Regions from separate parts of the Pedobacter antarcticus genome, predicted to be linked through region 2. Evidence: riboswitches for the same ligand, from Rfam matches in the RefSeq annotation. Region 2 holds a riboswitch; each other region holds the start of a gene.
The links. Region 2 has a riboswitch for S-adenosylmethionine ahead of BLR53_RS11850 (peroxiredoxin family protein). Riboswitches for the same ligand answer to the same signal wherever they lie in the genome.
Positions count from the first base shown of each region.

Region 1: it holds a riboswitch for S-adenosylmethionine, as region 2 does, so the genes downstream of both, BLR53_RS02120 (O-acetylhomoserine aminocarboxypropyltransferase/cysteine synthase family protein) here and BLR53_RS11850 (peroxiredoxin family protein) in region 2, are expected to answer to the same signal.
Region 3: it holds a riboswitch for S-adenosylmethionine, as region 2 does, so the genes downstream of both, metH (methionine synthase) here and BLR53_RS11850 (peroxiredoxin family protein) in region 2, are expected to answer to the same signal.

Region 1 covers NZ_FNGZ01000001.1:513,477-523,723, reverse strand. The annotation lists gene mutS (DNA mismatch repair protein MutS) at 1-398, opposite strand, end outside; gene BLR53_RS02140 (menaquinone biosynthetic enzyme MqnA/MqnD family protein) at 489-1,214, opposite strand; gene mqnE (aminofutalosine synthase MqnE) at 1,278-2,474, opposite strand; gene BLR53_RS02130 (lipocalin family protein) at 2,654-3,148, opposite strand; gene BLR53_RS02125 (trans-sulfuration enzyme family protein) at 3,214-4,329, shown strand; SAM riboswitch class I at 4,471-4,583, shown strand; gene BLR53_RS02120 (O-acetylhomoserine aminocarboxypropyltransferase/cysteine synthase family protein) at 4,805-6,109, shown strand; gene BLR53_RS02115 (homoserine O-acetyltransferase family protein) at 6,135-7,193, shown strand; gene BLR53_RS02110 (homoserine dehydrogenase) at 7,194-8,435, shown strand; gene BLR53_RS02105 (dihydrolipoamide acetyltransferase family protein) at 8,492-9,844, opposite strand; gene BLR53_RS02100 (competence/damage-inducible protein A) at 9,897-10,247, opposite strand, start outside.
Region 2 covers NZ_FNGZ01000005.1:57,444-67,690, reverse strand. The annotation lists gene BLR53_RS11880 (hypothetical protein) at 1-103, shown strand, start outside; gene BLR53_RS11875 (DUF4397 domain-containing protein) at 177-1,040, opposite strand; gene BLR53_RS11870 (TonB-dependent receptor) at 1,095-3,863, opposite strand; gene BLR53_RS11865 (cytochrome-c peroxidase) at 3,948-4,901, opposite strand; gene BLR53_RS11860 (YceI family protein) at 5,001-5,648, opposite strand; gene BLR53_RS11855 (peroxiredoxin family protein) at 5,680-6,999, opposite strand; gene BLR53_RS11850 (peroxiredoxin family protein) at 7,054-8,355, opposite strand; SAM riboswitch class I at 8,496-8,592, opposite strand; gene BLR53_RS11845 (RagB/SusD family nutrient uptake outer membrane protein) at 9,130-10,247, opposite strand, start outside.
Region 3 covers NZ_FNGZ01000004.1:51,126-61,372, forward strand. The annotation lists gene era (GTPase Era) at 1-638, shown strand, start outside; gene der (ribosome biogenesis GTPase Der) at 683-1,984, shown strand; gene BLR53_RS10155 (S41 family peptidase) at 2,041-3,648, opposite strand; gene murQ (N-acetylmuramic acid 6-phosphate etherase) at 3,825-4,631, shown strand; gene BLR53_RS10165 (hypothetical protein) at 4,643-5,212, shown strand; gene BLR53_RS10170 (Bax inhibitor-1/YccA family protein) at 5,263-6,012, shown strand; SAM riboswitch class I at 6,134-6,242, shown strand; gene metH (methionine synthase) at 6,350-10,009, shown strand; gene metF (methylenetetrahydrofolate reductase [NAD(P)H]) at 10,018-10,247, shown strand, end outside.

The sequences.
Region 1 (10,247 bases), on a different contig from region 2:
GCTGCAAGGTAATTATTAGACTTTTGACTAAGGATATTATCACTATATGCGACGCCGGGAGTAACCAATTCGGTTACGCCGCGCTTAACGATAGTTTTGGTAGTTTTTGGATCTTCCAGCTGATCGCAGATCGCAACCCGCTGACCAGCCCTGACTAACTTAGAAAGATAATTGTCCAGGGAGTGGTGAGGGAAGCCGGCAAGCTCTATATAGGCTGCAGATCCATTTGCACGCCTGGTTAATACAATCCCTAAAATCTGGGAGGTTTTAATAGCATCTTCTCCGAATGTCTCATAAAAATCTCCTACTCTGAACAATAATAATGCACCCGGGTATTTTGCTTTGATCGCATTATACTGCTGCATTAACGGTGTCTCTTTCGTTTTATCTTTAGCCAAAATGTTATATAAAATTACAAAGCTGTAAATATACTATCTAGGGATTAGCTTTGTGCTTTTTTTTGCAATTTCAAGCTAATCTGATACGAATTATAAAGCAGCAATATAATTAAGGAAGAGTTGCAGAGCCTCTCTCTTGGCGGCAGTAAGCTCAAAGTCAAGTTTGTGCATCAGATAATCTTCCATATCGAAACCAGAAACTTCAGGCAGGCCTTTTATTACTTCCTTTCTCGAATCCAGGCCTTTTTTTAAAGCCCGATTGAAAGCAGCTATAAATTCAGCATCTATTTTTTTATTGGCGACCCATGCAGCATAAACAAAAGGAAGACCGGTAAACGTCATCCATTCTTCACCCATATCATAAACATAGGGATACTTATCTTTCTGGCCGAATGTGCGGTCTCCGATCAGTACAATAGCATCAGTAACCGCATCTGGTTCAGTTGTGAAGGATACGTCTTTTTTGAAATGAAATTTAAGCAGTACCCTGGATAAATTGTTAGAAGTTCTGGAATGTGCATCCAAACGTAAAGTACGAATATCTTCTACTGGTAAATGACTAAAAATAAACACAGAGTTGACTGCACCAACCGAGCCGATACAATAATCTGAAATAATATGCGGATCGGCAATTAATGGAATCGCCGCTACAGGGATCAGTCCGATATCTACGGTACCATCAATTACTTTAGCAGCACAATCAGTTGGAATATCAAGGCTCAGGTCAATCTCTTGTAAGATTGGGGAATGTTCAATTCCGTAAATGAAGGGTTTAGTATTAGTATAGGAAACAGCTGAAATACGTATCTTATTCAATGTTATATGCTTATAATGGCTATAACCTTTTGGGGTTATAAACTCATGTTTTGAATTTTTATCCTAGGAATTAATTACCGGAAGTTTATAGAACTGAGGTTTAACATCTTCCTCAAATTCCACATTTGTATAATCGGTAACAACATTATAAAGCGTATCCCTTTCAATCGGTTCACGTTTAACCTGTTTAATGAGATTAACAAGCTCTCTGGTACTCATACCAGGATGCTGCTCTTCTGCCCCGGCCATCGAATAAATCTTAGTCGTATCATCCAAGGTGCCATCAATGTCATCAACGCCAAAATTTAGAGATAATTGAGCTGTTTCTCTACTAATCATCGCCCAATAGGCCTTAATGTGATCAAAATTATCCATATAAATCCTCGCAATTGCGTAGTTACGAAGGTCTTCTATAACTGAAACCTCGGGCACATGATCCATCTGATTATTCTGATTACGGAATTTCAACGGAATAAATGCCTGAAAACCAACTGTTTTATCCTGTAGTTGTCTCAAACGCTCCATATGATCTACTCTGTGCCAGTACTCTTCTATATGGCCATAAAGCATCGTCGCATTTGTACGCATTCCAATCTTGTGAGCTTGTTCATGGATATCCAGCCACTGCTCTGCGTTACATTTATCGTTTGCAATCTTCTCTCGCACCTCGGGATGGAAGATTTCTGCACCACCACCCGGCATAGAGTCCAGTCCGGCATCCTGCATATACTTCATACCATCATAGTGGCTGAGTTTCGCTTTTTTAAAGATATAATAATACTCCACGGGAGTTAATGCCTTAATGTGAAGGTCGGGACGGTGTGCCTTAGACCTGCGGAAAAATTCGGCATAAAAGTCGAGGTTCTGCTTTGGAACGACGCCACCGGTAATGTGTACTTCAGTTACAGGTTCATTATCATATTTTTTCAACGCGTCGATCATGGCGTCGACACTCATTTCCCAGCCTTCTTCTTTGTTCTTAATTAAACGTGAATAGGAACAGAAGTTACAACTGTATACACAAACATTCGTCGGTTCTATATGAAAATTACGGTTAAAGAAAGTACGGTTACCATGTCTTTTCTCTCTGATATAATTAGCCAGTACACCCAAATAACCTAGTTCCGCATACTTATAAAGATATACTCCGTCATCAAAGGAAATTCTCTCTTCGCGCTCTACTTTCTCTGCGATGGCCAATAGTTCTGGAGACAGATCTTTATCGGAAATCAGGAAAGCGAGTTTTTGTGTCGTGTCCATTTATTATCAATTATAAAGTCAAAAGTAAGATAAAAACATCAGAAGATGGTTCCAGAGGCTGTTTTGGCTGTCAGTTTTGTGTCATAGCTATACCATAACAACGCTTTCGAAAAATCAGGACATGAAAAAGGCCGATCATGATGTGATGATCAGCCTTTGAAAATTGCGTTTATAGCGTGTTATTTCGCTGCTTTAGTGTAGTTCAAAACAATATATGCAGAAGAACTACCGTATTCAACAGGTGACTTCAAAGTCAGGTTATTGTCGTCGGCGTGTGAAAGGATAAGTCTGTAACCTTCTGTTACATTTTTCGCTTTATCACCTTCATTCAGTTTTTTAAACTGGAAAGTCTCGTCAGCAGTACTCACAGACCAGAAAATGTCCTGAGTTCTGCTCGGGCAATCAGTAGTTCCAGGCAGCATATAAGAACCATTTCCACTGTTTGTCAATCTCCAGGTACTACCTATAAAACATTTATAAGATGCTTCATTAAACAGTGATTTCACATTCGCTGCCGGTACTCCCTCAAACGTAATATCATTTAATACCCAGTTTCCAGTCACATTTCCTCTTTTCAGGCTAGCACCTGCGGAAGCATTTTTTGTGGATGAACAACTCTGTAAAACCATCAATGAACTGCATAAAATGGCTGCTATTACTAATATTCTTTTCATATACTTGTGTTTTTGAAAGTCAACTTACACAAACCCTGCCAAAAACCCTATTTAACAGAAATTCTATGCATAACAAAACTACAGCCATCCACGGAGGAAATATAACACCAAGTGCAACCGGAGATGTGACTCCTGCAATTAGTTTATCTACAACTTTTTACAGAGACGAAAACGGCGGATACCCGGGCGGACACATGTATAGCCGTGTCAGCAATCCGAACCGTACTGCTTTAGAGACAATATTGGCAAAACTGGAGAAAGGAACAGAATCCTGTGCATTTTCATCAGGTAATACCGCTGGAATGGCAGCGTTCCAGGCTCTAGCGCCGGGAAGCCATATTATTGCCCCCGACGATATGTACTGGGGTTTTAAAAAACAACTGCTGTCTATTTTCGAAGGGATCCTGGAGATTGATTTTATAGATCTGACTAAGCCTGAACTCGTCTCCCCAGCGATCAAATCAAATACGGTGATGATCTGGACAGAAACACCCTCTAATCCACTCCTTAAAATCACTGATCTCACGGCCATTTCTAAGATCGCAAAGTCGCATCAACTGATTCTGGCCTGTGATAACACTTTCGCCTCTCCATGTTTCCAAAATCCAATTTTGCAGGGAGCAGATCTGGTAATGCATTCTACTACCAAATATATAGGCGGCCACAGTGATGTACTCGGCGGTGTCCTGATTACAGCTGGTCCTTCTGCTTATTGGGACAAGATCAGGAATATTCAGCAGATTGGCGGTGCAGTTCCTTCCCCTTTCGACTGCTTTCTGTTACTGAGAAGTTTAAAAACTCTTCATTACCGGATGAAAGGTCATGCTGAAAACGCATTACTTTTTGCTCAGTATCTGGAAGCGCACCCGTTAATTGAAAAAGTGTATTACCCTGGTTTACCTTCACACCCACAATATGAAGTCGCTGTTAAACAAATGACAGGCTTTTCCGGAATGCTGTCTGTGTTGGTTAAGGGCGATGGAGAAAATGCTAAAAAAGTAGTTAATAAAGTTCATCTGTTCGCTCAAGCTACCAGTCTTGGCGGTGTAGAAAGTTTAATTGAGCATCGGGCCTCAGTAGAGGGTCCTGACACAAAAACGCCACAGAATTTAATTCGGATATCTATTGGACTTGAAGATGTAAACGATCTGATTGCCGATTTCGAGCAGGCTTTACGCTAAAAATGAGTTTAAAACTCAACAATAAACTATTGCAAATGAGTGTTTTGTGAGTAATTCAAAATTTAATTTTGGATATTAATCACAGAACACTACATTTGTAACCATAAAGCGAGAGCTTTTCAAGTCAGCCTGCACAGGTTTGATTTATAAAGAAGTGGCGAGAGACAGGCTCCTAGACCCACTGGCAACCCTCCCAAATGGAGAAGGTGCCAATTCCTGACCAGACAGCATATTGCTGATTGGAAAGATAAATTTAGACAAATGAAAATTACAATGCCTCTAGCGCGAATGCGCAAAACTTCTTTAAATATTATTAAGCTTGCTTACGTACACAATTATATGTGTTGTTGCGCTGAATAATAAAAACTAATTCCGACCATTTTTCCCGGAAAGCCTCTGAACGAGGTTCTGATAAGCATGCTTTGCTGTATAAATCACCCTACACTTCATTTTACAACCTTAAAAACCCAAATATATGTCAGCCAACTATAAATTTGAAACCTTACAGATCCACGCAGGACAAGAAATCGATCCAACGACAGGGTCAAGAGCAGTCCCTATCTACCAAACTACTTCTTATGGTTTTAAAAGTGCCGAGCATGGTGCAAATCTATTTGCGCTAAAAGAATTCGGTAATATATATACCAGACTGATGAATCCGACAACGGATGTATTTGAAAAAAGAATTGCCGCATTGGAAGGTGGAGTTGCCGCATTGGCAGTCTCTTCAGGTCAGGCAGCTCAATTTATTGCATTGAGTAATTTTCTGCAGGCTGGTGACAATTTCGTCTCTTCGCCTCATTTATATGGTGGGACCTACAATCAATTTAAAGTCGCCTTTAAAAGACTGGGTATCAATGCAAAATTTGCAGCCACTGATCAGGTTGAGGATTTTGAAGCTCAAATAGATAATAATACAAAAGGAATTTACCTGGAAAGTATTGGGAACCCTTCCTTCAGTATACCTGATTTTGAAAAATTAGCATTACTGGCGCAAAAATACGACATCCCATTAGTCGTCGACAATACTTTTGGTGCTGCAGGTTATTTGTTTAAACCTTTAGAACATGGTGCTCATATCGTCGTACAATCCGCTACTAAATGGATCGGCGGACACGGTACAAGTGTTGGCGGAGTGATCGTTGATGGCGGTAATTACAACTGGGGAAATGGAAAGTTCGAACAATTCAGTAAGCCTTCTCCAGGATATCACGGACTAGTTTTCAGTGACGTATTCGGTGTGAATAGTGAACTGGGAAATATTCAGTTTATTATCCGGGCGAGGGTTGAAGGCTTAAGAGACTTTGGTCCGTCACAATCTCCTTTTAACTCTTTTCTTTTGATTCAAGGATTGGAAACACTTTCACTTCGTGTTCAAAGACATGTAGATAATGCGTTGGCCTTGGCTAACTGGCTGGAAAACCACGAAGCGGTCAAAAAAGTATATTATCCCGGACTGGAAAGCAGCCCATATCACCTCAATGCTAAGAAATACCTTAAAAACGGGTTCGGTGCTGTATTATCTTTCGAACTGGAAGGCGATAAAGACCAGACGATTAACTTCGTAAACTCTTTAGAATTAGTTAGCCATCTGGCAAATGTGGGTGATGCAAAAACATTAATTATCCAACCGTCTGCCACTACACATCAGCAACTTAATGATGAGGAGCAACTGGCTGCCGGGATCACTCCACAATTACTGCGTGTGTCTGTCGGAATTGAACATATCGACGATATCAAAGCAGACTTTGAACAAGCTTTCGAAAAAATAAAATTATAGTAATCCATTGCAAGAACAAGCCTATATGTCATCTAACCATATTTTCAATTACCATAAGCTTTTTAAACTCGAGAACGGAAAAAAGGTCCGTGGTTTACAGATTGCCTATCATACATATGGTAAATTAAATGCCGATAAATCAAATGTAATATGGGCTTGTCATGCACTAACCGCAAATGCAGATGTTCTGGACTGGTGGAAAGGTCTTTTCGGCGAAAACTCATTATTTAATCCGGAAGAACATTTTATTATCTGTGCAAATGTATTGGGTTCGCATTATGGGACTACCAATCCGCTGAGTACAAATCCGGTTACTGGTCTGCCCTATTACCTTTCCTTCCCGGAATTTGGTATAAGAGACATCGTTAAAGCGCACCAGTTGCTCGCCGATGACCTTGGCATCCGTAAACTTAAGGTATTAATTGGTGGTTCACTCGGTGGGCAGCAGGCAATGGAATGGGCAGTAAGCAATCCTGATTTTACTGAAAACCTGATACTTATTGCGACGAATGCTTTCCATTCCCCATGGGGAATAGCTTTCAATGAAAGTCAGCGCCTGGCGATCACTACAGACCGCACATTTTTTGCCCAGAGCCCTAATGGCGGTTTAAAAGGTCTTAAAGCAGCCAGAAGCATTGCCTTACTTTCCTATCGTACTTACGACGCTTATGTTGCGACACAGGTGGAGAGTGTAAACGAGAAGACGGACGGCTTTCGGGCATCATCTTATCAGAATTATCAGGGTGAGAAGCTGTGTAAACGTTTCAATGCTTACAGCTACTGGTATCTGACCAAGGCTATGGACAGTCATAATGTTGGCCGGGGCAGAAAAAGCGTTGCAGAAGCACTGCAGCAAATTAAAGCCGATACCCTGGTAATTGGAATACCTAATGATTTGTTGTTTCCACTTTGTGAACAGGAGTATCTCGCAAACCATATCCCTCATGCCAAATTCCAGAAACTTCTATCTGCTTATGGCCATGATGGCTTTCTGATTGAAACCGACGAACTAACTAATATCATAGGCAATTTCCTAAAGGAAAATGCAAAAAATAAAATTGTTAAACTTCATAAAACAGCATAGATGAGCACGAAACTAAAAATAGGAATTTTTGGATTTGGTGTCGTTGGCCAGGGATTACATGATATTATCCGTGGACAAGACCTGAACCTGGAAATTATTAAAATCGCTATAAAGAACCCAAATAAGAAGAGATCACTGGATAGTAGTCTTTTTACGACCGATCATGATGAAATACTGGATAATCCGGATATCAATACCATCGTCGAATTAATTGATGATGCAGATGCTGCTTTCAAGATTGTTAAAAAGGCACTGAGCACTGGTAAACATGTAGTGTCGGCGAACAAAAAAATGATTGCTAACCATTTGGAAGAACTGGTTAAATTACAGGAATTACACGGAACCTCACTACTTTATGAAGGCGCAGTTTGCGGAAGTATTCCTATCATTCGTAATCTGGAGGAATATTATGATAACGAACTCCTGCACGGAATAAGCGGAATTTTTAATGGATCATCCAACTATATTCTCTCCAAAATATTCAATGAGAATATGCCCTATGATGTTGCATTAAAACAAGCTCAGGATTTAGGATTCGCCGAAACCGATCCAATTATGGACGTTGGCGGATACGATCCTAAATTTAAACTTGCTATTGCAACTGCGCATGCATACGGTCTGTTTATTGACCCGGATAAAATATTGAACATTGGTATCCAGAATTTATCGGAGCAGGATATTCAGTATGCAAGGGAAAAGAACTTTAAAATAAAGTTGGTTCCGACTGCAAGAAAGATCAGCACTAAGCAGGTGATTACCTACGTACTTCCCAAATTTGTTAAGTCTGATGATTTCCTTTACAACGTGGAAAATGAATATAACGGAGTAACTGTTCAGGCAGCTTTCGCCGACAAGCAATTTTTCTTCGGGAAGGGAGCTGGCGGTCACCCTACCGGTGCGGCAGTGTTGTCAGACATAGCAGCATTAAGATATGGATACAAGTATGAATACAAAAAATTCCACCAGCATAACGGCCTGATCCATACCGATCAGGTGAATATTGAGGTTTACCTGCGCTATACCCATGAGTACACCGTAGAGAAGCTGAAAATTGAAAATATTCTGGAACGTTTTGTCAGAAATGACTATAAATACGTAATTGGAAGCGTGAGCTTAAAGTCACTGCTTGCCAACCGGGATCTGTTACAACAAAAAGATGTATTTATTGCTCATACCGGCAGGTATACTTATACGGATCAGCAGATCGAGGTAATTGCCGGAGAAGAAGTTAGTTATAACTAATATTTTGTGTGTTTTGATACAAGCAGGCCGGGTTAACCGGCCTGCTTTGTTTTTTATTAGATTTCGCGATTAATATCCCAGTTCTCGAGATAGTCCGCCACCCGGCGTACAAAAGTACCACCAAGAGCTCCATTAACAACCCTATGATCGTAGGATAGCGAAAGATACATCATGTGTCTGATTGCAATAACATCTCCGTATTCAGTTTCTAAAACTGCAGGTTTTTTCTTAATTGCCCCTACTGCAAGTATAGCCACTTGTGGCTGATTGATAATAGGTGTCCCCATCACATTACCAAACGACCCGACGTTAGTTAAAGTAAACGTACCGTTTTGAGTTTCATCCGGTTTAAGCTTAGATGCTCTTGCGCGAACTGCAAGGTCGTTAACAGATTTGGTCAACCCTACAAGATTCAGCTGGTCTGCATTTTTAATTACAGGTACAATCAGATTGCCACTAGGTAGTGCTGCTGCCATCCCAATATTGATATCTCTTTTTTTGATGATTTTGGTACCATTTACAGATACATTGATCATCGGAAAATCTTTGATCGCCTTAGTAACCGCCTCAATAAAAATTGGTGTAAACGTTATTTTTTCGTTTTCTCTCTTCTCAAAATTCTTTTTAACCTTATCACGCCATAGAACCATATTGGTTACATCTGCTTCCACAAATGACGTCACATGAGCTGAGGTTTGCTTACTCATTACCATATGGTCTGAAATGAGCTTACCCATACGATCCATCTCTATGATCTCATCGGCACCTGAGACACTTACACCTGCAGGATTAGATATTACCGGAGCAGCACTAACCGGCGCTTCCTTTGAGTTTGGCGTGCCTGCTTGTTTATTTTCAGCAGCAGCTTCCTTAACTACCGCTGCCGCAGGGCGGCTCTGCTGAATATAACTTAACAAGTCATCTTTTGTCAGGCGGCCATCTGCACCGCTGCCATTAATGTTTTCCAGCTCTGCTGTGCTTATATTTTCCTGGCTGGCGATACTCCTGACTAAAGGAGAATAGAAACGATCGGAATCAGACTTTACCTGCTCTTCTGTATCCGGTTTAACTTCTAATTGCGTAGTGCCTGGAATTTCAGTCAGAATATTTTCTTCGATGTCGTCTTCAACTGACTCATCTACACTCTTTATTTCCTCTGCATTTTCACCATCGGTTTCTATATACGCGATAACTGCACCTACCTGCACGACGTCGTCTTCCTGATACAATTGTTTTATCAGTTTACCCGCTACCGGAGAGGGTACTTCTGAATCTACCTTATCGGTGGCTATTTCTAAAAGGGTATCATCCAAACTGATCATATCACCTGGTTGTTTCAACCATTTGATAACAGTTGCTTCCGCAACACTTTCGCCCATTTTGGGTAATAATAATTCGTATTGTGCCATTTAGTTTATAGTAAATTTGGTTTTTCCAATCAGCTGCAAAAGTAAGTCTTTTTTAGACTAATTCTTCATCTTCTTTCAGGAGATTCACAATCATGGTCAATGCAGCGGCAGCTGAACGCTCTATATTCTGTGCTCTTTTGTTGCTAAAATGATGCAGTTTCGCAACCACGCGATTCCGGTTAGCTACTGCTACCCAAACTGTTCCTACAGGTTTTCCGGGAGTCTCCCCACCGGGGCCAGCGATTCCGCTTACTGCAACACTATAATCAGTTTTAAAATGTTTCAACGCGCCCAAAGCCATCTCTTTTACTGTTTCTTCACTAACTGCACCGTAAGCTTCAAGCGTCTGCGGTTTAACCCCTAAAACAGATTCTTTAAGTTCATAAGAATACACGACAGCACC
Region 2 (10,247 bases):
TATGATTTCTGTCTTTGGTTTTTCAGCAGACAACTGTCAGGACGATTGTTTCAACGGAACCAGCATCGCTGTTATTGAAAGGCTTACTCCCGCAAAAACTTAAACGATATTTCAAGATAAAAACATGAATAAAGCGGGTGTATCATTTTAAAAAAGATGATACACCCGCTTTTTAATTAATTATGCAAGATAATAGTTGCACTAAGTTCCGGAGAGCCGCTGCGTAGTCCGTTGATAAAGATGGTATATATCTTACCATCTTCCAGGGTAATGCCGGACAAAGCATTCTTACTGACCGGAATAACAGTTTGATCGGTTCCATTTTTAATCTGGAAATTCAGGTTTGTACCTGCGTCTACTTCTTTAAAGGGCCCCAATGTTTTCCATGTTAATCCCTCCACTATTGCCGGAGCTTTACCAGCCGTATATGGTATAACCACCTGATCCCCGAAATTACCATACCCTACTCCGGAAAATATTGTCGTACCGGCAGCATAACTAAAGTCAATCTTTGGTGCGTCGGGTGAGAAATTAGCAAACCTTATTTTTACTTTACCCGCTGCAGGCCTTTCAAGATCATCATAAACCAAAATCAGACTGTCTGTATTATTTGGATTCAGTGTGCTCGTTAAACGCTTTTTTACTGCGAACAGGCTATGCGCAAAATCTGCAATGGGTCCGTTCGGTCCGGCAAAAGAAGCAGTATTGGTTTCCTGTATGAAATTAGCGCTCCCACCAAAAACATAGGAAGCTTTATAGGATGCACTGGAACCCTCTGTCAGGTTATACTGCACCTTCCCGAACTGGGTATCAAGATAACCGGATGCTGTATTTCTCTGCAACAGACCTGGTGTGACTTTCCTGGTAAAATCCCAAAAGTTTACAGCAACATAGGAAAGGCGCGCATTAACGAATTTGACTTTAGCACTTAAAGGCGTTCTGTCACCCGCATCTATATCCAGATAATCTGCCTTATTGCAGGATGTCAAAGCCAGCACTGGAAAGGCCAGGATCCATTTGTATTTTTTTAAAAATCTCATCGGTATATTTATTTTTTAAGGTTGATGAAGCTCAATGTTATCGCATTACAGCTATTATTTAAAACTGGCGGCTAACCTGATAAATGGTTGGACACCGGCACTGGATCCAGACTGAACTGAACCGGGTGAAGGGTTTCTGGTAATATTGCTTCCTGGTGCAGGTATGGTATAGTCTCCTAACTCATTGAATAGATTATTTACGCCAATGGTTGCCTGCAAAACAGGCGTAATTCTATATCCGGCAGATATGTCTGTAACCCAAATAGGCCTGTATACCTGATAATAATAATCGGGTCTGGGAAAATTGGCATTCAGCTGGCTAACCGATTTTACAGATCCGAAATAAACTGCTCTTGCCAGCAGACTTAGCTTTTTGAAATTATATGTCCCCTGCAAAGTGATCTTTGTAGCCGGAATAGCTGAAGTAACCCGCACTTCTTCACTCTCGTCAAAAATGATGTAGCGGTAAGCTTCCAGCCCTTTTGGTGTATTTACTTTGGTCAATTTTGTTTTCTGGAAATTACCTCCTGCTAAAAAGGCTGCATTTGCGCCATTCGGTAACAGGAATTTATAACTGCCTGTAAATTCGATACCCTTCGTACTGGTGCTGAATGAATTATAGAAGAATTTGGCCTGCACTGTACCTGTTTGTACGAAAAGTGCTCTTACGTCTTCCGGTAAATTAGTATCTGTGGCCGAAAAACGACCGGTATTGCCGACCCTGTCTTCAATATCTATCTTGTATGCATCCAGTGTTAATTCTATATTCTGCAATGGCTGGGAAGTAATTCCAGCAGAATAACCTTTAGATTTTTCGGGCTTTAAGGATGGAATTCCCAAAGCTTTAGTCGCCGGATTAACATTATTTGCTGTGACCTGATCGATGGCTACACCGTTCTGGAAGGTAGTAGAAGTTTCCGTATAATAGTATTGCGCCAGATCTGGTGCCCTGAATCCGGTATTGAACGCCCCTCTTAAAGCCAGCCATTTGGCAAAACTGTATCTTGTCGCGGCTTTATAGGTACTTACGCTGCCAAAATCTGCATAGTTTTCTATTCTGAAAGCACCGGAAACCAGCCAATTCTTCGTGACGTTTAACTCAAGATCTGCATAGGCTGCTGAGATAGAGCGTTTGACATCTACTTCATTGGAAGGCCGAAAACCTGCATGTATCTGCGATCCGGGAGAAAGCCCGTTTAAAGGAGTGCTACCCGCAGCAGAAAAGTAAGGAATTCCGCCTGTAGTATATTCCACCTTATAAATTGGACTCAGATCGGCCTTGGAGTAAGAGCTTTCTTCTCCGGCTTTAATCTGATAAGTCTCTACCCGGTACTGACCACCGAAAGCTACATTTAATCCGCTCAATATTTTGTCAAACTTCCTTGAAAAATCTATGCTACCGCTATTCTGGGACGCGTTGTAACTACCTGCATTAAAGGTTCTCGGGGTTTTCTGGCCTAAACTTGCATTTAGTGAATTACTGATCAGGTTATCGAAGGCATTTCTTCCATATACATTGGAAATATCAACGTTCCATTCCCTGATCTTTCCCTTCACACCTACAGCGAAAGAAAGGTCAGTGATGATATTATCCATTGCCGGCAGGAAACCGTCGGGATAAACAAATGTGTTATTGCGCTCTGTCCAGCCTGGTAATCTGTAAACAGCAGTAAACTGAGAATTTCGGTGGCTAATCCCGCCAAAAGAGTACAGCTCAAAGTTATCATCGAGCGGTACGGCTGCATTAAAGGATAACAAACCGTCTTTCGATTTATTGGTAGATCCCCGGGTATCAAAATGATTTCGGTCTATCCCCCTGCCTGAAATGATCGCGTCATCTATTTCCCGGGTGTATATTTGATCAAATCCGCGGGTATTGGCTCCGCCGCCATAAGCCGGCCCGATATAAAGCCCGTCTCCGTCTTTACCTGAAGGTAAAGAGACAGCCTGTGTTGCATATTCACCCGTAAGGTTCAGAAAGCCACGGGAACCTAATTTCGTACCTAAATTGGCACTGGTACGTGTCGTTAGCCCGTCCCCCCTTCTTCTTATGCTACCCAAAGTACTTACTGTAAGCTCATTAACATTACTTTTCAATACGATATTGATAACTCCGGCAATGGCGTCTGACCCATATTGTGCAGCAGCACCATCCCGGAGAATTTCAATGCGGTCTATCGACCCTACAGGAATAGCATTTAAGTCATATCCTGTTGCTCCATTTCCTAGACCTCCCCAACTAATATTTGAGCTTTTGTGGCGTCTTTTTCCATTGACCAGCACCAAAACCTGATCGACTCCAAGACCTTTAAGCTGTACTGTGGAAGTTGCCGAGGCCGCATCACCTCCACCAGAAACAGAGGAGTGAAATGAGGGCGACACATATTGCAGCAACTGGGTGACGCTCGCTTGCGGTGAGTATTGCTGCAAGGTTTTAAGGTCAATCACATCTACCGGAACGGGAGAATTGAGTTTAGTACGGTTGGCGCTACGTGAGCCCACAATCTGAAGTTCATTAAGGTTATTGTCTGCGGCCTCCAGAGCAATACTGAGTTTTGTAGCTGTACCAATTTCTACTTCCGCCGACTTATAACCGATATAAGAAACCAGGAGATACCGGCCGTTTCTGACAACTATACTAAATGTGCCGTCCTGTTTGGTAACAGCGGCCCCATCCAGTCCTTTCACTTTTACAGAAACGCCGGGCAACGGCAGTTTATCGTCGGCAGAGACAACCACTCCGGTAAGTGTTCTTTGCTGAGCAAAAATATGGGTGGATATTAATGTGCCCAAAATTAGTATCAAGAGTAGTTTTCTTTTCATTTATTCGTATTTAAAATAGACATACCTGTGGCTAATCCGCCTAAAAACACAGCAAATCAGATTGGTAATAGAAAAAAATAAGGGTTATTTTTTATTAAACCTGTCGTCTGTCAAAGTGACCAAAAAGGCTTCCAGATCGTTGATTTCAACGTCTGTCAGTCCAAGAGGCCTGCTCAGCGAAAGGTCCCGGTTCTTCCCGTTTTTAATAAACTCGTCAGGGTTATTATAGTATTTAATGACGTCTTTTAGTGTTTTAAACATCCCATTATGCATATAAGGGGCCGTTAAAGCCACGTTCCTTAACCCAGGGATTTTAAAGTGCCCTTCGTGCTCAGGGTTTTTGGTCACCTCAAATCTACCGGCATCTTTTAAATCGGCGCCATTAAATAAACCTATACCTTTAAAACGGTCTGCGGTAAAATCTTCTCCTGAATGGCAATTATTACAATTTGCTTTTCCAATGAACAACAGCCGGCCCCGTTTTGCCGATTCGGAAACAGCATTATCATCCCCGTCGATATAACGGTCATAAGGGCTGTTTGAGGTTTCCAGCGTACGTTCATAGGCTGCAATTGCTGCTAACAGGTTCTTCTGGTTTGGTGCAGCATTAAATATATTCTGAAATAGCTTCGCATAGGTCTGGTCTTTCTGCAACCTCTCCAACGCTTCAGCAATTGGAAGATTCATCTCGACCGGATTAATGATGGGCTGCAAAGCCTGCTCTTCCAATGAAGACACCCGCCCATCCCAGAACAGGTTCGGCCGACCAGACAGATTGGTAACTGAAGGAGAATTCCGCGAGCCTATTGTTCCTCCAACTCCCACGCTGAAGGTCGCTGTATCAGCAAAAGCAAATTCAGGTTTATGGCAGGACGCACAGCTGATAGATTTATCTTTAGAAAGGATCGGATCAAAAAACAGTTTTTCTCCAAGGCGTTCTTTACTGTTAATCACATCTGGATCATCGGCACCAAAGCCTGCAATGATAAACACCAGTGTGGTGAGCACTACGGAAATAAGTATTTTAGGTCTTCTCATTTTATTTTTTTAGCTGTCAAATCAAAAAATCCAAATCGTTAAGGCTGCTGTAGGAACCGGACAGGAAAACCCTGCCCGGTATCTGAATGATCACCAATTTTATTTATTGGCCACAAGCTGTATGTCGAGTTCAAAATCGTCATAGATGGTCTTATCTCCCAGATTTTCAAAAAAACTTTTAGACCTGAATTTGATATCATATTTGGTCCTGTCTACTTTGATCTTTGCTTTAGCAACCAGTTTATTATTATCTACGGTTACATTTGCCGGAAAGGTCACCTCATTAGTAATGCCTTTAATGGTTAGATTCCCTTTGATCTGATATAGTCCTGAACCTTTACTTTGTGCAGAAGTGATTACAAATTTCGCCGTACCAAACTTTTCTACCGCAAAGAAGTCATCACTTTTAAGATGTCCCAGGAGTTTTGCATTGCCCTCCTTGTCTTGGATATCGGTAACTGTGATTGTCTTGGTGTCTAGTTCAAAACTTCCTCCTTTAAGTACGTTGTTATCTACTTCCAGTGATCCTGAACGTACCTGAATAGTGCCGGCGTGTTCACCAGTAACTTTCTTTGCAAGCCATGTCAGCTTACTCTGGCCAGGATCCACTTTAAAGGATATAGCTTTTTTACTTAGTTCCAGCTTGGTAACTGAACCCGCAGAAGCATACCTGGGCGCAATTGTAAAAGAAGAAAGCACAAAGACAGTTGTTACTGCAACTGCAGTCAGGGTGGTAATTTGTTTCATATCTGAGATTTTTAGTTTTAATATTCTGTTATTATCTGCTGGCAGTCTGCGTAGCAAAATAAGTTGCCGGTGGTACAGGCTCAGCAAGTAGCTCATCAAGTACTTTGTTGAATTTCTTCTCGTATTCTGAATAATACTGTCCGGTAACTGTTCCGGTATAGCCGGTATAAATTTCTCTCACTTCACCTTTACGGTCGATGATAATGGTTGTAGGATAGGCGACGAATTTATTAAGTGCTGGTAATTTGTCGGCAACCAGGCGTTTGTCTGCTAACCCGCCAAATAAAATATCATATTTGATTTCATATTTATCACGCAGTTTACCCAGGGTATATTTACCATACTCCAAATCATCTTTCTGTTCAAATCCAATGGCAATCGCTTCAACACCGCGTTCTTTATTTTTATTGAACCAGGGTGACAAGAAAACTGTCTGGTCGGTACAATTCGGACACCATGTACCCACGAGTTCTACGATCACGACCTTTCCTTGGTATTTAGCATCAGTTAAGGAAACCGGCTTACCAGTCAAATCCGGAAATGTAAATGCAAGCTTTTTTAACCCCGGTTTTAAGGACGTTAATGTGTAAGGATCCGGTAATTCGGCTTTGCTATCTTTTACACCTGTAAATTTCAGGTTGTCATAAATCCCCTGACTTATTTCACCGGATAAGGTTCCATCTTCATTGATCGTACCTCTGTAGATTCTGGGGCTGGGCCCACTAAATCCAGATAATACGAACTGGTTACCTTGTACTGTTCCTTCCAGTTCCCTGCTGTCCCCTGTAACCTGCATAACCACACCGGTCAGTTTGTTACCGACCTGTTTAAGAACGGCAACTTTATTTGGTACAGCTTCTTTTGAGAAGCCTTTAAACTCCCACTTACCTGTCAGATCGGCTGCTGGCGCAACGTCTTTACCTGGCTCCACGAATCGATAGTCCTTCCCTTGCTCTGCAGTGAAAGGAAGTGCATTACCACGAAGGCCCGGAACCAGACTTCTATATTCGCCGCTTATTTTTCCGTCACTCTCTATTTTAGCTACCAGGGCAGCGTCGTAGGTATTCATCTTAATAAAAAGCGAGTCTTTACCTAGATACTGGATATGGAAATCGTCCCTTCTGCTCCCGTTTAGTAAGGTAAAAGTTGCCGTTTCGACATCTTTACCCTTAAGTTCAAAATTAAAAGGCACTTCACTTTCACTTACTTTGAAAACGCCGCGCCAGATGCCTTCTTTAATAAATTTCCTGGCTGTTTTAGGGTCTTCTACAGTCTTTGTGAATGCCAGAGAAGAGGAAGAAATAAGCGTAGCAAGGGCTAGCACCTGTATTTTATACACATGATATTTCATAATAAAAAATTTTTGGTTTATATTAAACTGAGGTTATTTGGATAGCCAGGGACTCTATTTTCCTTTATTATAGGCTACGGTTAGGGATTCGGGTACAGGCTCAGCAATGAGTTCATCCAGAACTTTATTAAATTTTCGCTCATATTCCTCGAAGTACTTTCCGGTAACCGTCCCGGTATAACCGGTATATATTTCTCTGACATTACCCTTTCTATCAATAATAATTGTAGTAGGGAATGCCACAAATTTATTCAGCGCAGGCAACTTTTCAGCAACAACTTTCTTATCGGCAATTCCACCGAAAAGTATGTCATAAGTAATTCCATACTTATTTTTCAATGTACCTAAGGTATATTTTGCATACTCCAGATCATCTTTTTGCTCAAAGCCAATAGCGATTGCTTCTACTCCACGACTTTGATTTTTCTTAAACCAAGGTGCAAGAAATACGGTCTGATCTGTACAGTTAGGGCACCATGTGCCTATTGTCTCAATAATAACTACTTTACCTTTGTATTTTTCGTCACTTAAAGAAACCTGTTTACCATTTAGATCGGGGAAGGTAAATTCAAGTTTATTATATCCTTCTTTAAGGAAGGTTAATTTATAAGGATCCGGCAGCGCTGCTTTTTCACTACGCTGCGCATCGAACTTCACATTTTTATAGATGCCAAAACCCTGTTCACCAGAGATACTATTGTCATCATTAATTTTCCCTTTTACAATAAACGGACTCGGCCCGGTAAAGCCTGATAATTCAAATTCATCACCCTGAACTGTACCTTCGAGTTCTCTGGTATCACCAACCACAGTCATAATTACACCGGTTAACTTATTTCCGGTCTGTTTAAGCAAGGCAATTGATGCAGGAACTGCGTCTTTAGTATAGGTTTTGATTTCCCACTTACCTGAAATGTCATGTTTCGGTGCAACATCTTTCCCGGGTTCTACAAAACGGTAGGCTTTACCATATTCTGCCACAAAGGGTAAAGAATTACCCCGGAATCCAGGAACCAGGCTGCGATATTCGCCCGTCAGCGTACCATTATCTTCGAGTTTTGCCACCAGCGCAGCGTCATAAGTGTTCATCTTTACATAAATTGAATCCGCTCCGAGGCGTTCAACATGAAAATCGTCACGTCTGGCTCCGTTAATCAGCGTTAAGATGGCTGTCTTAGGATCCTTACCTTTAAACTCAAAATTAAACGGGACTTTTGATTCACTTACATTAAATACGCCACGCCATATGCCCTCTCTGGGAAGTGGCTTTGAACCGTTCGCAGATACCGTTCCCCCCAGTAATACTACTGAGGTCATCAGGCATGCAATTTTAGCTGAAATTGTAGTTTTCATCATCGTTATTAATTTAAATACTATAGTTTCATAGTGTTTAATAACATCGTACTGACCTTCATGTCCACGCAAATACCCTCTGCAGATGCAGGTATTCAACTGGATTTCCTTAACATGAAACGGTGAGTAACTTGTTATTGGTTAATTTATAATCTATTTCTAGATCAGTTTGAGCACTTTTTCCTATGGAAAGTTGCTAGAAGTTCAACGAGACTGCCTCTCCCTTCTTCTGTATAAATCAACTAATTAATGGTGGTGATTAATTAGGTACTTCCTGATACCCCGGTAGCTTATTAAAAGAATAAATGACCACCATAATATTCTATCAAAATGCCCCGGGGTACCAGGATTTTAAATGAGAATATTAAAGAATTACCTTTAAATGGAGGCCAAAATCTTAATTTATTAGAAACAACAGCGCAGACGATCTTCTGAACACAAATTCAGCATATTTTCTTTGAGCGGTCTACTGGATATCATAATGAGAGTTTTATGTTTTTGTTAATTATTTTTTATAAATATAGGGAGTATAGATCACTTACACAATTAAATCTACCAAAATAGTAGTATTAATTATTAAAACACTGATATATAGGTTATTAATATTTTAAACATGTTACAAATCTGTCTTAAATTATGTTGCACGATCCTTTTCAGGCCCAGAATCAGCCTGCTCACCTTAATGTCTTAACGCTTAATTAGCGATGTTGTCCGGACAAATGGCATCTGCTATATCTGATCTTTAAATATAGCAGATGACTTTGCATTTAAGCTACCTTATTCTGCGGGTTTCCAACCCACATTCGCTGCAGTCGCTGTCTCCCCGTATTTTCCTTTTTCATTAAAATAATCTTTACCTCCAAAAGTATAAACCGGTTGTTTCACAAGATCCAGCTGTAACTGAGGAATTGGATATTCAGTGGGGGTTCCGCCTACCAGCAGGTTATTACGCCGCATAAAAGTGAAAGGGATAAATGCCCCCCCTGCCCCATCGATTTCTATCGCATATTCGTAATGCAGAGCCTTTCTCAAACTGTCTTCATCTGGAGCAACATTAGGCAGACCTCCGGCAGATTTTCTGGATGCCGTAGCTTCATTCAACAGGTTCGCTGCTCCCGAATAATCCTTTAACCAGAATTTAGCTTCAGATTTCAACAGTCTGAGCTCTTCAGTAAGGAAGTATGGATTTACTGCACCCGGGGTATTTAAGGTATTCGCTACATTAAACCATCTTACACGGGTGTAATTGGTAAACAAGCCACGTCCCCGGGACTCAATCAGAATTCCGAAACTGGTCGAATATCCAAAATACTTATAGAACCGCTGATCTTCACTCTCAATAGCGGGCAAAATACCAGTCTGCGGATAAATCTTAGGTGTTTTTCCTGTCTTATCAGCAAGATAAGCAACTTTCAGATCCGGTGGAAGCCAGCCTGAGCCATCAGAATTACGCTGTAGCAAGTTAGTGAGCAGCTGATTATAATAACCGCCCGTAACAGTGCTTATCATATAATCCTGAGTGATTCCTTTTTCCGCATATTGCAAAACTTTCGTCCAGTGCGCGCTTCCGAGTTTTTCAGATTCTTCTATATCCCTGGACTCCGAGGACAGAATACGTGCCGCCATGGAATTGGCCAGCCTGATAAAGTTTGCTTTGTTTAATGTCTGACCTCTTAAAAAATCAAATTTAAAGCTCTGATTAGCTTCAGCCAATGTAATTGATTTATCTATAAGTCTGATACTGTTAGCGATAAGTGCTTTATAGGAGTCTGGAAAATCTTTAGTTGTCAGATTTGCATCATCGACAATAATACCTCTGTCGAAAATCACACCGAGATATCCCTGAGCCACGCCTTTTGCATAATAAGCCGCAGCAAGGCAATCATCAGTACGGT
Region 3 (10,247 bases), on a different contig from region 2:
CCTTGAGTGATGCAGATCTGATTCTATTCGTAACAGACATCAATGAGCAGCATGATGAGAATGATGTATTAGAGAAAATTATCAATTCTACGATTCCGATGATTGTACTGATCAACAAAATTGATGGTGCAACTCAAGAGCAGGTAGAGGAAAAAACGGCTTACTGGCAAGATCTTCTGAAACCTAAATATATCTACGCTATCTCTGCCTTACACAGATACAATCTGGACGGTATTATGGAACGTGTTCTGGATTTCCTTCCTGAGCACCCTGCATATTATGATAAAGAAGACCTGACTGACAAAAATCAACGTTTCTTTGTATCCGAAATCATCCGTGAAAAAATCTTTAATAATTATCAGAAAGAGATTCCTTATAGTACGGAAGTAGTAATTACAGCATTTAAAGAAGAAGAAAAGATCACAAGGATCAGCGCAGAAATTATCGTTGAGCGTGACTCACAAAAAAATATCCTGATCGGAAAAGGCGGTTCTATGTTAAAAAAGGTAGGTACTGAATCCCGTAAAGACATCGAGAAGTTCCTGGATCAGAAAGTATTCCTGGAAACCTTTGTTAAAGTAATTCCAGACTGGAGAAGTAAAAAGAACTATTTAAAAAGTTTCGGGTACGAAAATTAAACCTACCTTTGCAACCCCTTAATAATTAATACAATTCACAACACATGAGTAACATTATCGCAATCGTCGGAAGACCGAACGTAGGCAAATCTACCCTTTTTAACCGCTTAACCGAAAGTCGCAAAGCAATTGTAGATGATTTCAGCGGTGTAACACGCGACCGTCATTATGGCGTCGCTGAGTGGACAGATAAACAATTTACCGTCATAGACACAGGAGGTTATGTAGCTAATTCTGAAGACGTATTTGAAGCGGCTATCCGCGAACAGGTCGTTATCGCAATTGAAGAAGCCTCTGTACTACTGTTTATGGTCGATGTCACTACTGGCATCACAGACCTTGATGATGAAATCGCACAACTGCTTCGCCGCAGTAAAAAACCGGTTTTCATTGTCGTTAATAAAGTTGATAATACCTCCCTGGAAAATGACGCGGCTGTATTTTATGGCTTCGGACTCGGTGAAATCTACTCCATTTCTTCTATGACCGGTTCCGGTACAGGAGATTTACTGGATGACGTCATTTCACACTTCCAGGACGAACCATTAGAAGAAAACTCTTTACCGAAATTAACTATCGTCGGCAGACCCAATGTAGGTAAATCCTCATTAATCAATGCCCTGATGGGACAGGAAAGAAATATCGTTACCCCTATCGCAGGTACAACACGCGATTCCATTCACATCCACTACAATCAGTTCGGACATGAATTTATGTTTATTGATACTGCAGGTTTACGTAAGAAAACCAAAGTAAAAGAAAACATAGAATTCTATTCTGTAATGCGTACCATCAAAGCATTAGAAGAAGCCGACGTGGTTATTCTGATGATTGACGCTGTAGAAGGTTTGGAATCACAAGATGTCAACATCTTCCACTTAGCAGAGAAAAATAAGAAAGGTATAGTGATCCTGGTCAACAAATGGGATTTGGTAGAGAAAGACCATAAAACGATGAAAGCTTTCGAAGAACAGATTCGTCAAAAATTACAGCCATTTACAGACGTGCCTATCGTATTTACTTCTGCAATACACAAACAACGTATCTTCAAGGCCATTGAAGTTGCACTGGAAGTTTATCAGAACAGGGGTAAAAAAGTACCTACATCTAAATTGAATGATGTTATGCTGCCGATTATCGAAAACTATCCGCCACCAGCTTTAAAAGGTAAATACATTAAGGTTAAATACATTACGCAGATCAATGCTACATCACCAATGTTTGCCTTCTTCTGTAACCTTCCTCAATATATTAAAGAGCCATATAAAAGGTTCATTGAAAATAAATTACGTGAGAATTTTGACTTTAATGGAGTTCCGATTCAAGTTTATTTCAGACAGAAATAAGCTGTTAAAGCTATCGTTTACAGAGGGGTTGTTCATTCATTTGAACGACCCTTTTTTTATTGCAGTGCGTTGAGCGCTTGCTTCACCATACTGTCGCTTTGGTTCATCGCTTTATAATAACCCGCATCACCCAGATAATATTTATAAAGCAAGGCTTTAAGGTCAGTACAGATTATTGGTTTTGCACTAGCCAGCTGCCGCTGATCGACTGTTATATCCTTTGCTGCAATGAACCTGATGAAATCCCTGTAATCAACGTCACTGATCTTAAATGCTGCCAGATTCTGTTCTAGAAACTGTACAGAATAACGCGGGGCAAGAATATCAAACACAAAATCAAACATGACTTTTTTAGTCAGCAAGACATTATAGGTTTTGTTCATACCAGCCGTATCCATTTTAACATAAATATCAGGTTGTATGCCACCGCCAGCAAATACTTTTTTGCCGGAACCTGTCGTATATGCCAGATTTCTGCGCAGTGAGTCTTTAGGCACAAAATTATTATCAGTTAGTTCACCGTCATTGAAACGGTCTTCTATTTCGTTCTGGTAAGCTGTAAAGCCTTTCTTATAAGATTTTTGAATACTGCGGCCGAGCGGGGTGTAATAACGGGCAATTGTAAGGTTTAAAGCAGAACCATCCCCGAAAGGAAACTGCTCCTGAACCAAACCTTTACCGAAAGAGCGGCGCCCGACGATAATTCCCCTGTCCAGATCCTGCACCGCACCAGCGAGAATTTCACTGGCAGAAGCCGAGTTTTCATTGATAAGCACAGCCAGCTTACCTTCCTCAAACTCACCACCGCCGGTTGCGATATAATCTGTTCTTGGTTCGTGTTTACCTTCCGTATAAACAATCAGCTTATTCTCCGGAAGAATCTGGTTTGCCAGGCCGGTTGCTGCAGTTAGATATCCCCCACCGTTATCACGAAGATCAAGAATCAACTTCTTCATTCCAGCAGCTTTCAGATGACGGACCGCTTCAACAAAATCTTTATCCGTACTCGCACCAAATTCACTGATCCTGATATAGCCCGATTCTCCGTTGATCATATAAGCAGCATCAATACTACTTACGATTACCCTTCCTCTTTTTATAGCCAATGAAACCGGATGATCTGCACCAGAGTGCAAAACCGTAAGTCGTACAGAAGTTCCGCGTTTACCTTTGATCCGGCCAATCATATTATCTCTTGTGAGTTTTCTTCCGCTCACAAAAACACTGTCAACCTTCAAAATTTTATCACCAAGTTTTAAGCCAGCTAAAGAAGCGGGGCCGTCTTTAATTACTTTCGTAACCAGCAAAGTATCTTTAAGAATATAATATTCAATTCCTATCCCTTCAAAATTACCCTCCAGCATATCAGACTGTTCACTTGCCTTTAATGGGGGAAGATAAATACTGTGCGGATCGAGCTTATGCAACAGGCTGTCGATCTCCAGATGGCTCAGTGTATCGGCGTTAATTTCATCAACATAGTTTCTATTGATCAGGTTGATGATCTCGTCCACTTTTTCCATGGAACTATCCGCATATTGAATATTACGTTGCACCGTAAAGCCCTGATCCTTCAAAAACCTATAGCCCAAGTACATACCACCTATTAAAGTGACTGAATAAGTAAGGGCGATTAGCAGATTTTTACGGGTAGTTGGCTTCATTGGTGAGTAATTGCACAAAGCTATAAAATTAGGCTGTCAATTAACTATTTAACCCCCGCAGATTTATAATTGTTTCATATTTTCTCACAAATACCGTACTTTATAAAGAATTGGCTGACGAAGGCTTGAAATATCCTGCGCCGGCTGGCATCAATAACACATTTGAAAGCAAATTTATGATACGCACAACTGAACAGGACTCCCTTTATAACAATATTGACCAAATGAGCTTTCGGGAAATTCTTACCGGTATTAATCAAGAAGACCAGACCGTTCCGCATGCTGTGGCCAAGTGCATCCCGCAGATTGAGAATCTGGCCGTTGCGGTTACCGAAAGGATGAAAGAAGGTGGCCGGTTATTTTATATCGGTGCCGGAACCAGCGGTAGATTAGGCGTGGTAGACGCGTCAGAATGCCCTCCCACTTTCGGGGTGGCGTTCGATGAAGTCGTCGGCATCATTGCAGGTGGTGATACAGCCATCAGACGCGCAGTGGAGAATGCCGAAGATGATACTGAACAAGCCTGGAACGATTTATTATACTATCAGATCGGGCCGAAAGATAGTGTAATCGGACTGGCTGCATCTGGAACTACTCCATATGTAATAGGCGGCTTGAAAAAAGCAGCAGAAAACCAGATCCTTACCGGCTGTATCGTTTGCAACTCAGGAAGCCCGGTAGCGGCAGAAGCGCAATATCCGGTAGAAGTAGTTGTGGGTCCTGAGTTTTTAACCGGTTCTACAAGAATGAAATCAGGCACCGCACAGAAACTGGTTCTTAATATGCTCAGTACTACCGTAATGATCAAATTAGGCAAAGTTAAAGGCAACAAAATGGTGGATATGCAGTTAACCAATAGTAAGCTTGTAGACCGTGGCACGCAGATGGTAATGGCAGAACTTCAAATCCCCTATGAACAGGCAGAAGCTTTGCTTATTGAGCACGGAAGCGTACGCAAAGCAGTAGAAGCCGGTCAAATTTAAACAAAGATTTCATGCACGAAATAGAACCATTTTACCGCTGGAGAGATGATTATATCGCCGCGGAAGATCCACGATCCCCTTTTTATAATACAGAATATTCAGAGTTTTATTTTGATAAGCAACTCTATAATTACCTAATCCATCCACAGTGGGATGACTTCGGGTCTACTACGTTATACATTAAAGTCCTTTATACAGATTATGAAAGGCAATATTCTATTATCGAATTTATAGGAGAGTGGAATGATGCGATCTCCAATGATATTATGCTGCTGAAAAGAGAAATCCTGGAGCTGATGATAGATGAGGGAATTCATAAATTTATCCTGATAGGAGAAAATGTCCTGAACTTCCACTCTTCGGAAGACAGCTACTATGAAGAGTGGTTTCAAGATGTCGAAGATGGCTGGATAGCAGGGATTAATTTTACACCCCATGTGATCGAAGAGTTCCGCAGCAGCAATATTGATTATTACATCAATTTTGGCGGTCAGCTTGACGATTTGGCATGGAGAACCCTCAAACCGGTACAAATTTTCAAAAAAGTTGAAGAAATCCTGACAAAAAGGTTAGGGGCATAACCTTTGTATACAGTTTAGAATCGGTATATTTAAATTAAAAATTAAAACGAATGGAGAACAATAATCATAACTGGTCAAACCAATCTGTTTTTGTAGAAAACCAAACAGGAACAGTGGCAAAGAAATTCTTTGCAAACGTATTTCTATGGATGTTTGTGGCATTAGGTATTTCAACCGCAGCTGCAGTTTACATGGCCAATACACCCGAAATGCTGAATTACCTGATTAATCAGGAAACAGGCAAAATGTCTATTTTAGGATATGTAGCTATGTTTGCACCACTGGGTTTGGTTATGCTAATGAGTGCGGGCCTTAATAAACTCTCCTATTCCGCTTTACTGGGTGTTTTTATTCTTTACTCTTTACTTACAGGAGTAAGCTTAAGTTTCATCCTGTTAATTTATGCATCCTCTTCGGTGATTGGCTGTTTTGCAGCTGCTGCCGGTATTTTCGGTTTAATGGCTGTTTTAGGCTATACAACCAATACTGACTTGAGTAAATTCGGCCCGATCCTTATGGTTGGTGTTGTAGGGCTGGTAATTGCGATGGTTGTTAATATGTTTCTGCAAAGCTCGCAGTTCGATTATATCATGAGTTTCTTTGGTGTAGCAATCTTTACTGCGCTGACCGCTTATGATGTACAGAAATTAAAAAGAATTGGTGCTGGTCTGGAAGAGAACGGATCTACAATGGCAGATGCAGATTCTAAAAAGCTAGCGATTATGGGTGCATTATCCCTGTATCTTGACTTTATTAATATCTTCCTATTCTTATTAAGAATCTTTGGCGGAAGAAAATAAGCTAACACATTCCACAGAATAAAATACCGAAGGCCGTGCAAATATGCATGGCCTTCGGTATTTTATTGCGTTTACACACCAATTTCTTGGAATTGATTTTTCTTTTTTGCATTTTTGCACCAGCTTATAAAGAAAGACGGAGGGATTAGACCCGACGAAGTCTTAGCAACCTGTGCTGACAAGGTGCTACATTCTACTCGAACGCTGCGGCTGTTCCTGAAAGATAAGTTAATTCGATCCACCCTGGATTTCTGATTAAGCATATTACCCTATTGTAACCCGTACCCTTATTTATTCCGGAACTGTTTACAATACCAATTGAATATGCATCCAAGCTATGAGCATTAGAGAAGATTTAGAGCAAAGAATATTAATCATAGACGGCGCCATGGGAACCATGATCCAGCGTTATACCCTTTCAGAAGAAGACTTCAGGGGGGAGCGTTTTAAAGATCATCCCTGTGATGTTAAAGGTAACAATGACCTGTTGAATCTAACCAGGCCAGATATTATTAAAGCCATTCACACCGACTACCTGAAAGCTGGTACCGACATTATAGAAACCAATACCTTTAGTACACAGCGTATTTCACTGGCCGACTATCAGATGGAAGAGCTAGACTATGAAATGAGCTTTGAAGGTGCTAAAATCGCAAAAGAAGCCGTCAATGAGTTTATGGCCAAAAATCCAGACCGCCGGTGCTATGTAGCAGGTGCGATTGGACCGACCAACCGGACTCTATCCATTTCACCAGATGTGAACGATCCTGGTTACCGCGCTTTAACATTCGACGAACTTTCAGATGCCTATTTTGCGCAGATCAGAGGCCTGGTAGACGGTGGATCCGACCTGTTAATGATCGAAACTATTTTTGATACACTGAATGCAAAAGCAGCGATTATTGCCATTCGTAGATATGAAGCAGAGATTGGCCGTAAAATAGAGATTATGATCTCCGGTACCATTACCGATGCCTCCGGAAGAACCCTCAGCGGCCAGACTGTAGAAGCTTTCTTAAACTCGGTAATCCATGCCCGTCCGCTAAGTATTGGTTTTAACTGTGCTTTGGGAGCTAAAGACATGCGTCCGCATATTGAAGAGCTTGCTGCAAAAGCTAACTGTTATGTATCGGCCTATCCAAATGCCGGATTACCGAATGAATTTGGCGCATACGATGAAATGCCTAACGAGACAGCAAACCTTGTAGACGATTTTATACAGCATGGCTTTGTCAATATTGTGGGTGGTTGTTGTGGCACCACACCAGAGCATATTGCTGCTATTGCAGCGAAAGCCAAAGGAATCAGGCCAAGAGTTCTCCCCACACCGGAGCGTTACCTGCGCCTAAGCGGATTGGAACCCGTAACTATCACCCCCGAAAGCATCTTCGTCAATATCGGTGAAAGAACCAACATTACCGGATCTCCTAAATTCTCTAAACTAATTCTGAGCGGTGACTATGAAGCCGCTTTGACAGTAGCCCGACAGCAGGTTGAGGGCGGGGCACAGGTCATTGATGTCAATATGGATGAGGGAATGCTGGACTCAGAAGCGGCAATGACCAAGTTTTTGAATCTTATCGCCTCAGAACCAGATATATCTAAATTACCAATCATGGTAGACTCCTCTAAATGGAGTGTTATCGAAGCCGGCCTGAAATGCCTTCAGGGTAAGGGCATTGTCAATTCAATTTCCCTGAAAGAAGGCGAAGATAAATTCCGTGAAAGTGCGCGTAAGATTATGGATTATGGCGCAGCGGTCGTAGTTATGGCCTTTGACGAGAATGGACAGGCCGACAACTATGAACGCCGTAAAGAAATCTGTAAAAGATCTTACGATATTCTGGTAGATGAAATAGGCTTCCCTGCAGAAGATATTATCTTCGATCCGAATATTCTGACGGTTGCAACCGGACTGGAAGAGCATAACAATTATGCTGTGGATTTCATAAATGCTACACGCTGGATTAAAGAAAACCTGCCTTATGCTAAAGTAAGCGGGGGTGTCTCCAATATATCCTTCTCTTTCCGTGGAAATAATACGGTAAGAGAGGCCATGCACTCGGCGTTCCTGTACCATGCGATCAAAGCAGGTTTAAATATGGGAATTGTAAATGCCGGAATGCTCGAAGTATATGAAGCTATCCCACCTGAAATGCTGGAAAGAGTTGAGGACGTCCTGCTAAACCGTAGAGAAGACGCAACAGAGCGCCTGGTAGATTTTGCAGAAACCGTCAAATCAAAAGGAAAAGAACTCGTAAAAGATGAAGAATGGCGGAAAGCAAGTGTAGAATCACGCCTTTCCCACTCACTGGTTAAAGGTATTATCGAATATCTGGATGCCGACGTGGAAGAAGCCAGACAACAATATCCAAGACCGATACATGTCATAGAGGGGCCTTTGATGGACGGAATGAACATTGTCGGTGATCTGTTTGGTGCCGGAAAGATGTTTCTGCCGCAGGTAGTTAAATCTGCGCGTGTCATGAAAAAAGCAGTGGCCTATCTCCTACCCTTTATTGAACAGGAAAAACTAGATAATCCAGATGGTGATCAAAGCTCATCAGCAGGAAAAATATTACTTGCCACCGTGAAAGGTGACGTTCATGATATCGGTAAAAACATTGTAGGTGTAGTACTCGCCTGTAATAACTTTGAAATTGTGGATCTAGGCGTTATGGTTCCCGCACAGGAAATCATTAGAAAGGCTAAGGAAATCAATGCAGATATTATAGGCCTGAGCGGGCTGATCACACCTTCACTGGATGAAATGGTGCATTTTGCTAAAGAGATGGAACGTGAAGGATTTACTTTACCTCTGTTGATTGGCGGAGCGACGACTTCAAGAATCCATGCAGCGGTAAAAATTGCACCTAATTATTCGGGACCTGCGATCCATGTGCTGGATGCATCCAGAAGTGTAACCGTTTGCAGCACACTTATGAACCCCGATAACCGGGGGGAATATATTCGGCAGATCCGTGAGGACTACGATAAGGCCAGGGAAAACCACCTGAATAAAAGATCAGATAAACGTTTCAAATCATTAGAAGAAGTAAGAGCAGACCGCTTTAAGATAAATCCGGCACTGGTCGCTCCTGCTCCAGCTTTTACCGGCACACGTACATTTGAAGACTATCCGCTTGATATTCTGGTACCCTATATAGACTGGACACCATTTTTCCATACCTGGGAACTGCGCGGCAGTTACCCGAAAATATTCAGTGATAAAAACGTCGGTATTGAGGCTCAGAAACTTTTCGATGATGCCCAGGTACTGCTTAAAAAAATAGTAAAAGAGAAGCTTCTTACCGCTAAAGCCGTTATTGGTTTCTGGCCCGCCTACGCACAAGGAGATGATATCTTTCTGGAAACAGAAAATGGCCCCGTAACCATTCACACACTTCGCCAGCAGGCCGAGAAAGTAGCAGGGCAGCCCTATTATGCCCTTTCGGATTTCGTAGCAACCAAAGAAGATCAGGTAGCTGATTATTTCGGTGGTTTTGCGTTGACAACCGGAATAGGCTGTGATGAAATGGTGGCTGAATTTGAAGCTAACCACGATGATTATAACAGTATTATGGTAAAAGCTCTGGCCGACAGACTTGCTGAGGCCTTTGCCGAGAGAATGCATGAACTTGTCCGCAAAGAATACTGGGGATATGCCAGAGAAGAGTCTCTGACCAATGAAGAACTGATCAAAGAAGAATATGCCGGTATTCGTCCTGCGCCGGGTTATCCGGCCTGTCCTGACCATACAGAGAAAGATACCTTGTTCCGTTTACTGGATGCAGAAGCCAAAATCAACCTCAAACTAACCGAAAGCTTTGCCATGTATCCTACTGCAGCTGTCAGCGGTTTCTATTTCGCCCATCCGGAATCGCGTTATTTCGGATTAGGTAAGATTACTAAAGACCAGGTAGAAGAATACGCCCTGCGAAAAAACATGAGTCTTGAAGACACAGAAAGATGGCTTAGCCCGAATTTAGCTTATTAAACCAAACCATGAAAATTACCGACCACATTAGTAATGCCGGGGATAAAACCCTTTTTTCTTTCGAACTTCTTCCTCCCTTAAAAGGCAAGAGTATTCATGAAATCTATAAAGCTATAGATCCGCTCATGGAATTTAACCCGCCATTTATTGACGTAACCTATCACAGAGAAGATTATATCTATAAACAACATACCAGCGGTTTACTCGAAAAAGTTTCTTATCGCAAAAGACCGGGTAC